Regions from separate parts of the Mediterraneibacter sp. NSJ-151 genome, predicted to be linked through region 2. Evidence: predicted binding sites of a transcription regulator. Region 2 holds the regulator's gene; the other holds the start of a gene.
What was found. The regulator NrdR, encoded in region 2, represses ribonucleotide reductase genes. The targets are predictions, from matches to a motif close to CACAANATNTTGTG.

Region 1 (6,292 bases), on a different contig from region 2:
CCAAGTAACAATCGGGACTGTTTTTCCAGCATAGGAATCAGCAATAGCAAAGGCACGACCATACAAATCATCAGAATATAAACCATTTGCGCACCCCCATTCTTGCCACTGGCAGATAGACTGCAAGCAGAATCCCGATACAGATACTACTAACATTTTCGAGCACAGAATCCTGCGCCGAAACAATTCTGAGCATCATGCAAATACATAGGGCGATGATTAAAATGTTGTAGGTACGTAAAACCCTGATATACCCCATTTCAATATCCGGCATAATCAGATGCTTCACTGCAAAATACATGGTAAAAGTCATTGGCACTATAACAAGGTATTTCCAGAATTCCTGATTTCCAAAATACATCAGCAGTGTAGAACCCGCCAAGAAGAGCCCTGCAATAAATCCTGCAGTTCTCCGAAACCATCTGAACTCTGTCTGCTTACCATCAACAAGACTATCAAGCGCCCCATAATAAGACGAAAAGAAGAAGAAAAACATACCGATATATCCAAGGTATCCAATGTGAAAACTGACATCTTCGGACTGCCATAAAAACACATAAAGTGCTGTATAGATATTACCAATCAGGCAAGTCAGCCCTGCGTACCATAAAATTCTATAAAACAACGGCACTTTCTTGTGAAAACACATGCAGCCGCCATAGATTGCCGCAATCAGCGAACCAACCAGTTCCGGCATCATTCGGTCCTCCTTTTTCTACCCAGCTTCTGAACTCCAAGAGTGACAACACAGCCTAAAACAAGACCAAGCACAAGAGCGGTTATTGCAAGACCGGCTTCCGAAGTACCATACATACTCTATCCTCTCGCGATTCCGGCAAGTGTTTCGTGCGACTGGGAAATCTGAGCATTTGCACCTGAAATATAACTATTATACTGCCCCATAAGGTCCTGCAAATTAGCCATGACTTGCTGACTCTTTGTATTAACTGTTTGCTGATAATTTTCAAGAGATCCAATCGCCACCGTCCATTCATAAGCATCCATCAACAGATCATTTCCTGTCGTATCATAAACCAACCCCCTTGCATCCATATAAGCTGCCATATCAGCAGGCATCTCTGTTTCCTGACCGGATGCTTCCGCCTGACTGCGAAGCTGTCTCGCATTTTCCAGAAACTGAATATTCTGCTGTTGCTCCTTCTGCAGTTCCTCAATTTGCTGTATGTAACTTTCCGCATTCGCCTTGCTCTGCTGCGCCAATTCTAACTGCAGCTTGGCAAACAATAGTGTCGCGTCATCGATGGAAACATCCTCCGCAAAAACAGTATCTGCTGAAGACAGAATCAATATTATTGCCGCAACAAAAATTATTATTTTCTTATTCATATCCACTCCTCCTTTTTGTAATCTTCTCCCTTCTTTTCCCCTGTTAAAAAAAGCTCCATGAGCCATCATTTATTATAATAATGATAACATGAAACTTCTTCTCCGTAAAGGAGCCATTGGGGACGGGGTTAGTGGCTTTTTTCGTAGAAAAAAGCCACTAACCCCGTCCCCAATAGCTCCTCCTGTAGCTCCTCCTGGAAACAAAAATTCAGCCGTCTAAGACGGCTGAAAAATTTGGTTTTTTGGTTTTTTTTCTTTGTGTTAACTATATTATTTGTACTCTGGATTTGTATGATTAGATAAATGCAATACTCTGTCTTTAATCTCCTGCGTACGTCCCTGATTCCAGAACTGTGTTCCGATATATCCACATGTTCTGCGGGCTACCGACATCTTTGACTGGTCACGATTTCCGCAATTTGGGCATTCCCACACCAGTTTACCGGAATCTTCCTCTATAATCTTAATCTCTCCGTCATATCCGCAACATTCACAATAATCACTCTTTGTATTCAACTCTGCGTACATGATGTTTTCATAAATAAACTTCATAACAGCTAATACTGCCGGAATGTTGTTCTGCATATTCGGAACTTCCACATAGCTGATTGCACCACCCGGTGAAAGCTTCTGGAATTCAGACTCAAATTTCAATTTACTAAATGCATCAATCTCTTCTGAAACATGTACATGATAACTATTTGTAATATAATTCTTATCTGTAACTCCCGGAATGATTCCAAAACGCTTCTGTAAGCATTTTGCGAATTTATAAGTTGTAGACTCCATCGGAGTTCCGTAAATGGAATAACTGATATGCTCAGCTGCTTTCCATTCATTACATTTATCATTCAAATGCTGCATAACTTTAAGTGCAAATGGTTTTGCTTCCGGGTCTGTATGTGACTTACCATACATTCTCATACACATCTCATAAAGTCCTGCATAGCCAAGAGAAATCGTTGAATATCCATCATATAATAATTTATCGATTGTCTCACCTTTCTTCAATCGTGCAAGTGCACCATTCTGCCACAAAATCGGAGCCACATCGGAAATCGTTCCTTTCAGACGCTCATGTCTGCAACGAAGTGCTCTATGACACAATTCAAGACGCTCATCCAAAATTCTCCAGAACTCATCCATATCTCCGTTTGAAGAACAAGCTACATCTACAAGGTTGATGGTAACAACTCCCTGATTGAATCGTCCGTAAAACTTATGTGAACCATCTGCATTAAGCTGGCTATCCTCAACGGTAAGGAATGAACGACATCCCATACATGGATAAACTTCACCTTTTTTCAGTTCCTTCATAATCTTTGCAGAAATATAATCCGGAACCATTCTCTTTGCTGTACACTGTGCTGCTAACTCTGTTAAGTGCCAGTATTTTGAATCTTCTGTAATATTATCTTCATCCAGCACGTAAATCAGTTTTGGGAATGCCGGTGTGATCCATACACCTTTCTCGTTCTTTACACCCTGCATTCTCTGAATCAATACTTCTTCAATGATAGTTGCCAGATCGTCTCTTGTCTTGCCTTCCGGTACTTCATCCAGATACATAAACATCGTTACAAACGGTGCCTGGCCATTACATGTCATCAATGTAATAAGCTGATACTGGATTGTCTGAATACCGCTTCTTACTTCATCACGAAGTCGGCGCTCTGTCACTTTATCAATAATTGTCTCATCTAATACTTCTCCACATTCTTTACGCTCTGCAATAACATTTGCACGGATTTTCTTTCGGCTAATGTCAACAAACGGTGCCAAATGTGCCAGAGTAAACGACTGTCCTCCATACTGGTTACTTGCAACCTGTGCAACAATCTGTGTTGTCACGTTACATGCTGTAAAAAAGCTGTGTGGTTTCTCAATCATAGTTTCACTGATCACTGTACCATTCTGAAGCATATCTTCCAGGTTGATCAAATCACAGTTGTGTTCTCTCTGTGCAAAATAATCTGTATCATGGAAATGGATAATTCCCTGCTCATGTGCCTGCACAATTTCTTCCGGCAGTAGTACACGTCTTGAAAGATCCTTACTGACCTCTCCTGCCATATAATCTCTCTGTGTTGAGTTGATTACCGGATTCTTATTAGAATTTTCCTGTTTAACTTCTTCGTTGATATGATCCAACAATGCAAGAATGCCATTATCCGTTGTGTTGGACTTTCTCTTCATCTCACGTTTATAACGATAGCGGACATACTTCTGTGCCACTTCATATCCTCGCATCTCCATGATACCAGTCTCAACGAGATCCTGAATATCTTCTACATTCACTGCATGAGTAGATTCTTCTACTTCTTTTGCAATCTTATCTGCAATTGCTGAAATCTGGAAGATGTTAATCTGATGGAGATTATCAACTTCTTCATTCGCCTTTTCAATTGCATGTGTAATCTTGGAAATGTCGAAAGATACCTCTTTTCCATTCCTTTTTATTACTTTTGTTTTTACCTCCGGGCTCATCACAATCTCCTCCTATTACTATATATTCTGTTCTATACTTTTTCATACACAATATCTTGTGTGAAGCGTCTGAATCTATCATACATCATCTTGTACAGAAAAGGAAGTACAAATTTAAGACTTTTCTTTTCTCGTTTTCAGACAATTTCATTTTTTGGCTCAACCAATAGGGTTTGAGCTACTTTATTTTCACCGGATATCAATTGTATTTTTTTTATACGTGATAATTGCTTGACAGCATATTCTCGTCGCATCGCTTCTTCTTTTGTAGCAAAAGTCTCATAATATACCAGCTCTACAGGGCATCTGCTTTTTGTATACTTTGCCCCTTTTCCCGCATTATGATCCTTTATCCTTTTTTCCAGATTATTCGTCCATCCGGTATAAAAACTGCCGTCTTTACATTTCAAAATATAAGTATAGTTCATATTTCTTTTTTCCCTTTAAATGCCGGGAACAGTTTCTGCTCCCGGCATTCTTTCTTTGCGCACTAAAGAGTATTCTACACCATGCATTGTTTATAATGCAAGCCCAAGTCTACGTTTTATTAAATCTGCACAAAAAGACGCAGACATTACTGTCTGCGTCTCATCTCAACTCCCCGAGTTGGGTTCGAACCAACGACCCTTCGGTTAACAGCCGAATGCTCTGCCGCTGAGCTATCGAGGAATACCTATATTCAATTTATCCCAGTATCAATTGATACTGGGATAAGTGGAGAATACGAGATTCGAACTCGTGACCTCCTGCTTGCAAGGCAGGCGCTCTCCCAACTGAGCTAATCCCCCATAACATTGTTTTGTCTTACAACTTTTATAGGATAACATAATCCCATAAAAGTTGTCAAGACAATTTTTTTAAAATGACAGCAATTTTGTCAGCAGCGGATTCATTTGATACAATCCCGTGAGAACCGGGCTTTTCTCTATCAGTTCAAAACATTGTTTACCCACATCTGTTGAATAGATTAGTGTCAGCACAAGAAACAGAAGCCAGACAATCACCAGAGCGACTCCCAGCCCCAGCACTCCGCCTCCGCAATGATTCAGAAAGCCAAGCATCGGCAGCTCGCCTATAATGTCCACCGCCACCATCAGTGCCCGTACGATCACAAATGTCAATACAAATGTAACCAAGAATGATAGTATCTTTATCACCATTCTTGAGATATACTCTGCAACATAATTTGGGAATTTGGACACGCCCAGTTCATTATAAATTTCCGAATTATTATTTTCCAGCAAAGCAGTTTTTAAGAACGATGGCAAATTTGATTTTTCAATCAGACTGATCTGCTGATCCTTCGGAATTTCTCCAATAACATTCAAAATATCATCTGTTGTGATCCCGATTCTCTTCCAGTCCTCATTTGCAATATTTTGCAATGTATCATCATCAATATTTGCAAATGGTGTCCCTGTCAAATCCTTTCCCTCGAAAATAGAACCCGACACTTCCGGCATAAACGATTCTACACACTTCTTTTCTATCATTTCATCTATCGGAGTATATTTTGCCAATGCATCTGCCACATATGGGGATAAATACATCATAATCACAATTGTCAGAACCGATGACAATAATGATAATCCAATTTTAAAAAATCCTCTTATATATCCCACTGCAATGCACAGTAAAAATATTACTCCTACAATAATCAACAACCAGTTATCCATATTTTTCTCCTATCGTACCAGATAAATCACGCGCAATTCATTTGTACCCATCACCCAGTATTTATTAATTCCATTTGACGGAATGACCGATAAAATATTCATTCCCAAATCCTTATTAATCCTCTCAACACCTGTCTTTGTGATAACGCAGTATCTACTTCCTTCATACATAATAATCTCGCTTCCTGTCATACTGACATTGCTATATTCACCTTTTATGTCTTTACACATAACCTGCTTTCCTGCTTTGTTATACAAACACACTTCATAACCGGTTTTATCTTCTTTCAGCAAAACGAAACCGATATATTTTGATGTATGAAAGGTACTCTGGATTTCTTGCTTCAACGTAACTTCTTTCTTTTTCTTCGGAACATCCTTACCTGAATAAATTATAAAAGAATGATCAGAAACAACTACAAGATTGGATTTATCCATAAAATAAATTTCCGGCATAATCTCTTCATCATATTCTTTCTGACTGACGATATGATTCGTTTTATTCTTACCTTTTTCTCCGAAATTGTAACAAATCACTTTTGATTTGAGGCTTCCGCTTCCTGTATCCAGATAAGTCACTGCCAGCACTGTACCGTCTTCAGACATATCCAGCGCTGTCGGATATCCGAGACTGCTTACCGAAACTTCATTTTCCACCAGAATATTGCCCGAAGAATCATAAGTCACTATATAAGGTGTATTCCCGTTCTTCAAAATTATGCTTATAACACCTTGATTTGAAATAGAAATCTTTTCAACCGGCAATGTCGTCTCAAATTCCC
Region 2 (6,292 bases):
TCAACTGTTACAATTTTTCGACAAGATTTCTATGAAACAATAAACCATACAATTGTAGCTCCTACGATTCCAACTAATCCAACAATTGTTTCCATTACTGTCCAAGTTTTTAAATTTGTTTTTTCATCTACCTCAAATAATGACTTTGAAAGCCAAAATCCAGAATCGTTTACATGACTGAACGCTGTTCCTCCTGCTGCGATAGCGATTGTAAGTGTAGCAAGCTGAAGCTGTGTTAAATTTGCTACCATAGGCATAGATGCGATAATTCCTGCTGCCATCGTCATTGAAACTGTTGCTGAACCGACAGAAATTCTTACAACCGCTGCTACAAGGAATGCTACCAACACCATTGGTAATGGCAAAGAACCTACGAAATTTCCAAATACTTCTCCAATGCCGGAATTCTGAAGAATAAATCTCAACATTCCGCCACCTGAAATTAACAAAATGATATTTCCGCAAGAATGTAATGAATTTGTCATTACTGTTGTAATTTCTGTGATTCCGAATCCTCCAGGTAATCCTAAAAACAGCATTGCGCAAATTGTAGATAAGAGTAATGCGATTACCGGTGTTCCTAAGAACTCAAGTACAGGCTGTACCGGTTTCATAAATGGAATCACAGATGATAATGTATTTAAAATAATCAAAAACAGTGGTAACAAAATAATACTGACAATCAAGAAGAAGTTTGGTCTTTTTCCATTTTCTTTCTCATGTGCTTCTTTTTCGTTTTCAAGATAAGATGTCGGTACTTCACAATGGAATTTATTTCCGGCAAATTTACCAAAGACTGGTCCGGCTAAAATCATTGCAGGAATCCCAATAATAATTCCAAGCATGATTACATAACTAAGTTCTACATTTAACATTTCCGCTACAAGAACAGGTCCCGGTGTCGGTGGTACAAATGCATGTCCGATTGCCAGACCTGCCAATAATGGAATTGAGTAACAGAACACCGATTTTTTTGTTTTTCTTGCAATTCCAAATGCAACAGGGATTAAAATCAATAATCCTGATTCAAAAAACACTGGCATTCCTACAATTAATCCTGTGATTCCAAGTGCCCACGGTGCTTTTTTCTCACCAAATACTTTAAGCAAGGTATCTGCAATAACCTCTACACCGCCTGATACCTGTAAAATGGCTCCAAACATGGACCCTAAACCAATCAAAATAGCTATTGTCTGAAGTGTTGTCCCCACGCCCTCAGCAATCGTATCTGTTATCATGTTAAATGGCATTCCAACCGCCAGTCCAATAATCAATGCTGATGACATAATTGCTATAAATGGCTGAATCTTCACTTTAATAATTAAAAACAATAATACTGCAAATCCAAGCAACGCTCCTATGATCAAACGTTCCGGTGATGCTACAAATTCGCTCATTTCATCTTCCTCCTCTAATTTTCATCAATCAATTTCTTCTGTAAATATCCTTTTCAGCTTTTCAAATCTGACGTCTTATCTGAACTTGACTTCATTATAACAACCCTTGTTTTTCTTTCAATACATATGATGTATATACTTTATTTTTCACAAAAAGTGCAAAAAAATAATGCTGTTCACAATAATAACAGCACTATTTTTGTATATTTTCACCATTAATCTTTATAATACGTTTTTCTTTTCTTTTAAACATCAGATGTATTTTTGTTTCGTTCTTCTAACAATTCTATAATCACCTGTCTGTTATAAGTAAGATGCATGATCATTGCACATCTTGCTCCTACTGCATCTCTTGTACGCAATGCTTTCACAATTGCCCTGTGTGTTGTGAGTGTTTCATTTTTCAAACTACGATATGTGATGTTTGCAAATGTCACTACTGCTGTATTTATAACCGGCAATAATCGTTCTACTACTACATTTCCACTTAACTTGGCAAGAAAACAATGAAATTCAATATCTTTATAAATATGATCCACACCCTGGTTATAAAGTTTTTCTATCTCGTCACAGAGTTGTTCTGCCTTATCAATCTGCTCCTCTGTTGCTCTTTTGCATGCCCATGTCACAACCTCTGGTTCAATCATCAATCGAACCTCAAGCAAATCCAAAGCAAGCTGATATTTATCTCGGATTCTGCCAAATCCCAGCACATCATTTTCCATATAACTGGTACTGATCACATAAGTTCCGTCTCCTCGCCGGACTTCCAAAACCCCTCTTGACACCAGCCCTTTCACGGCTTCTCTGATCGTGCTTCGCCCTACATCAAACAACTCTGTAAGTGCATACTCATTCGGAATCTTCTCACCGATTTGAATTGGACGATCCAAGATATATTTCATCAGCCTGTCTTCTGTTTTTTGACCAAGTGTTTTTTTCTCTAATGCTTCATTTTGACGCATATCTTTCTACCTCACACGAAAACCAGATTCTTTTTCCAATGGAATCTCTTTCGCATCCATCCATTCGATTTCAATATAGCGCCCATGATTTAATCCGACCAGCAATTTATTGATAAGATTTTCTCGTCCCTGTACTTCCATTGTAACAGTTCCGTCCCATTCATTCTGTACCCATCCGACTAAGCCAAGAGACTGGGCCATATACTTTGCGGTATATCGAAATCCAACACCTTGTACCCTGCCTTGAAATACAATATGTTTTCTTACTTCACCCATAATATCACTGCTCCTTCCTGATGTGTCCGTCTCAATTGAATTACTCTAAGAACGTCTTAAGCTCATCCATAAATGTATTAACATCTTTAAACTGACGATACACAGATGCGAATCTTACATATGCAACCGGATCGAGATCTTTTAATTTTTCCATTACGATCTCACCAATCTCCTGACTTGGTATTTCTTTTTCTTCTCGTTTGAAGATTGCCAGTTCGATTGTATCTACCGTCTCTTTAATTCGTTCTGCCGGCACCGGACGTTTATAGCATGCATGAAGTATACCATTTTCAATTTTAGTACGATTATACTGTTCACGGTTATTATCTTTTTTGATTACAATTAATGGAATCGTCTCTACTTTCTCATAAGTTGTAAATCTTTTTCCACAGACATCGCAGGCTCTCCTTCTTCGAATTGCATTATTCTCTTCTGCAGGTCTGGAATCTATTACCTTTGTATCCGGATGACCACAATATGGACATTTCATCTCTTTACTCCGCCTTCCTGTTATTTCTTTTTTCTATTTTTTATAATGTAAATTCTTATAACGAAAGTCTAACATAAGTCATAGGATTTTACTATATTTTTCAATCATGAACGCGCAAAATTCTCTCTTTTAGATTTACGGCAATTTATTTCCTGCTGCCATGTACAATGCATACCACTCTTCTCTTGTCAGACGTATCTCTGAAGCTTTACTGATCTGTGCGATTCTGTCTTTGTTTGTAGTCCCGACAATTGTCTGGATTCCTGCCGGATGACGCAATATCCATGCAACAGCGATTGCACTGTTTGTCACATTATACTTCTCTGCAAGATTATCAATTACCTTGTTTAATTCTGCAAATTTTTCATTTTCTAAAAAGATTCCTTCAAACATACCATATTGGAACGGAGACCAGGCCTGGATCGTAATATCTTTTAAACGGCAATATTCTAAAACTCCTCCATCACGATTGATTCCACTATCATTATACATATTTGCATTGATCCCGGAATTAATCATCGGACAGTGTGCGATACTAAGCTGCAGCTGGTTGATAAGTAACGGCTCATCACAATATTTACTAAGAAGCTCCATCTGCATTGGTGTCTGATTGCTCACTCCGAAATGACGTACTTTTCCACTTTCTTTTAATATACGAAATGCATCTGCAACTTCTTCTGGTTCCATCAAAGCATCCGGACGATGTAATAATAAGATATCAAGATACTCCGTATTTAAACGTTTTAAAATGCCATCTACGGAATTTAAAATATGTTCTTTCGAAAAATCAAATGCTATTCCCGGTCGGATAGAACATTTTGACTGAAGGATTATTTTTTCTCTCAACGATGATGTCAGTACCTGTCCAAATAATTCTTCACATCTTCCTTTCCCATAAATATCTGCATGATCAAAAAAGTTTATCCCATGTTCTAATGCAGTATCTACCCAGCCTTTCACTGCATCTGCATTTTCTAATTCTACAATTCGCATACATCCCATGCCTATTTCAGGAATGCTTAAGTTTGTGTTGTTCAAAGTTATTGTTTTCATGTTAATTCCTCCTTGTATTTGAATAATTAATGGCATAAATGACATGCTTCGCATGCTGATGGTGTTGCAGCACAACCACCCAAAGCCGTTTCCCTTAGTTCTGCCGGGAGCCGTTTCCCAACCTTATACATTGCCTCGAGCATCTCATCGAAGGGAATGAGCTGTGGTACACCTGCAAGGGTCATTTCTGTAGCAATAAGTGCATTGGCAACTCCTGCTGCATTACGATTCTGGCACGGATATTCTACAAGTCCTCCGACAGGATCACAGACCAGACCTAACATATTCATAAGAACAGTAGATGCTGCGTCCAGACATTGTTTTGGTGTCCCATCCATTAATTCAACTGCTGCTGAAGCAGCCATAGCTGATGCGATCCCGACCTCTGCCTGACAGCCGCCGACAGCACCTGCAACCGTTGCATTTCGCATGGCAAGATAACCGACGGCACCTGCATTAAACAAAACCTGACGAATTGCTTCGTCTGATATTTCATATACTTTTTGAAATGCCAGAAGAAGTCCCGGAACAATACCTGCGGATCCGGCAGTAGGGGATGCAACGATCAGGCCCATAGACGCATTTGTCTCTAATGTTGCCATGGCATAGATCATCGCTTTTTCCAATAGTTCTCCACAAAGGCCTCTCCCACTTGCAAAGTGTTCTGAGAGTTTTTTTGATTCTCCTCCGATAAGACCTCCCATTGATCTGATTGGGTGTTGTATAGGAGAACATGCTGCCTCCTTCATAATCTCAAGGACACGAGCCATTTTTTTATCTGTTTCCGCAGCATCACGTTCTCCAACCTGAATTTCTCTTTGACGCATAATCTCGGAGATTGGTAAATTTTGTTCTTCGCATAATCTAAGAAGCTCTTTTGCATTTTTAAAGTCCATACTTTTATTCTCCTTGATTTATATTACATCTGTACAACCATAACGTCTTGTACATGTTTATTCTGCCGGATCGTATCTGCAATATCTTCCGGAAGTATACCGTCTGATTCCACAATCGTATATGCGGTATGACCTTTAGACTCACGGAAAAGTCTCATAAAAGCAATATTCACCTGTCTGTCACTGAGACATTTTGTAATATAAGCAACTACTCCCGGAACATCCTTCTGGATAACAATAGCTGCACTGTACTCACCTGTGAAATCTACATCGACTTGATTAATTTGGGAAATGCGGACTTTCCCGCCGCCGAGTGATTCGCCTCGGATTGTCATTTGCTGACCTGCCTGATTCAACATAATGATATCCACTGTATTTGGGTAAATATCGGTTTCTTCTTCGTTAGGTGTAAATACATATTCCAACCCTTTTTCTGTTGCTATTTCAAACGAATTGCGGATACGCATATCATCTGTAGAAAATCCCATAATCCCTCCGAGAAGTGCACGATCCGTACCATGTCCTTGATAAGTTTTTGCAAATGATCCATAAAGGATAAATTCAATACGCTTTAAGGGACCTGTTATCATTTTTTGAGCAAGAAATGCAATACGTGCAGCACCTGCTGTATGTGAACTGGAAGGTCCGATCATATTTGGCCCCATAACATCAAACACGCTGATAAAAGACATCTTTATGCCTCCTGTAAAATTTTTATTTATAAAAAATTTTACCATAAATATGATTTAAAACAAGGTCGTTCTAATAAGTAAAAAATAAAATATAAGAATATAAATGAGAAAAATTATCAAAAATCAGTTCACTTTTAAAAAAAAGATGATATAATTGAGAAAAAGTTAACAACAACTAACTAAAATAAAAGGATGAACATAAGACATGACATTAAAAGAACTAGAAATTGGTAAGAGCGCAGTCATTAAAAATGTCGGCGGCGAGGGTGCGCTTCGTCAGCATTTCCTCGATATGGGAATGATTCCTGGAGCTGAAGTAACCGTAGTAAAGCTGGCTCCGATGGGAGACCCGATGGAACTTCAGATTCATGGCTATGAGCTGACACTTCGACTTGCAGAGGCGGCTCAAATAGAAATTGAAGAAATCAAAGAAAGAAGTCAGAAGCATAAACGAATTGAAAGTGTTAAAGATTCAGCACACCCCGGACTTGGCGAAGAAGGAAAATACCATTCCAAAGAAGAT

Region 1: a site for NrdR is predicted at 3,882-3,895, ahead of nrdD (anaerobic ribonucleoside-triphosphate reductase). Genes of this name have one in related genera too.

What each region holds. Positions count from the first base shown of each region.
Region 1 is NZ_JAKVPP010000001.1:287,735-294,026, reverse strand. Features, by position in the region: gene LQE94_RS01430 (PrsW family glutamic-type intramembrane protease) at 1-86, opposite strand, end outside; gene LQE94_RS01425 (permease) at 71-700, opposite strand; gene LQE94_RS01420 (hypothetical protein) at 817-1,347, opposite strand; gene nrdD (anaerobic ribonucleoside-triphosphate reductase) at 1,618-3,834, opposite strand; gene LQE94_RS01410 (GIY-YIG nuclease family protein) at 3,972-4,262, opposite strand; tRNA gene LQE94_RS01405 (tRNA-Asn) at 4,432-4,503, opposite strand; tRNA gene LQE94_RS01400 (tRNA-Ala) at 4,550-4,622, opposite strand; gene LQE94_RS01395 (CvpA family protein) at 4,692-5,510, opposite strand; gene LQE94_RS01390 (DUF5711 family protein) at 5,520-6,292, opposite strand, start outside.
Region 2 is NZ_JAKVPP010000009.1:2,104-8,395, reverse strand. Features, by position in the region: gene LQE94_RS10250 (GntP family permease) at 30-1,397, opposite strand; gene LQE94_RS10245 (FadR/GntR family transcriptional regulator) at 1,643-2,362, opposite strand; gene LQE94_RS10240 (acylphosphatase) at 2,369-2,638, opposite strand; gene nrdR (transcriptional regulator NrdR) at 2,679-3,128, opposite strand; gene LQE94_RS10230 (aldo/keto reductase) at 3,264-4,181, opposite strand; gene sdaAA (L-serine ammonia-lyase, iron-sulfur-dependent, subunit alpha) at 4,208-5,077, opposite strand; gene sdaAB (L-serine ammonia-lyase, iron-sulfur-dependent subunit beta) at 5,101-5,769, opposite strand; gene feoB (ferrous iron transport protein B) at 5,975-6,292, shown strand, end outside.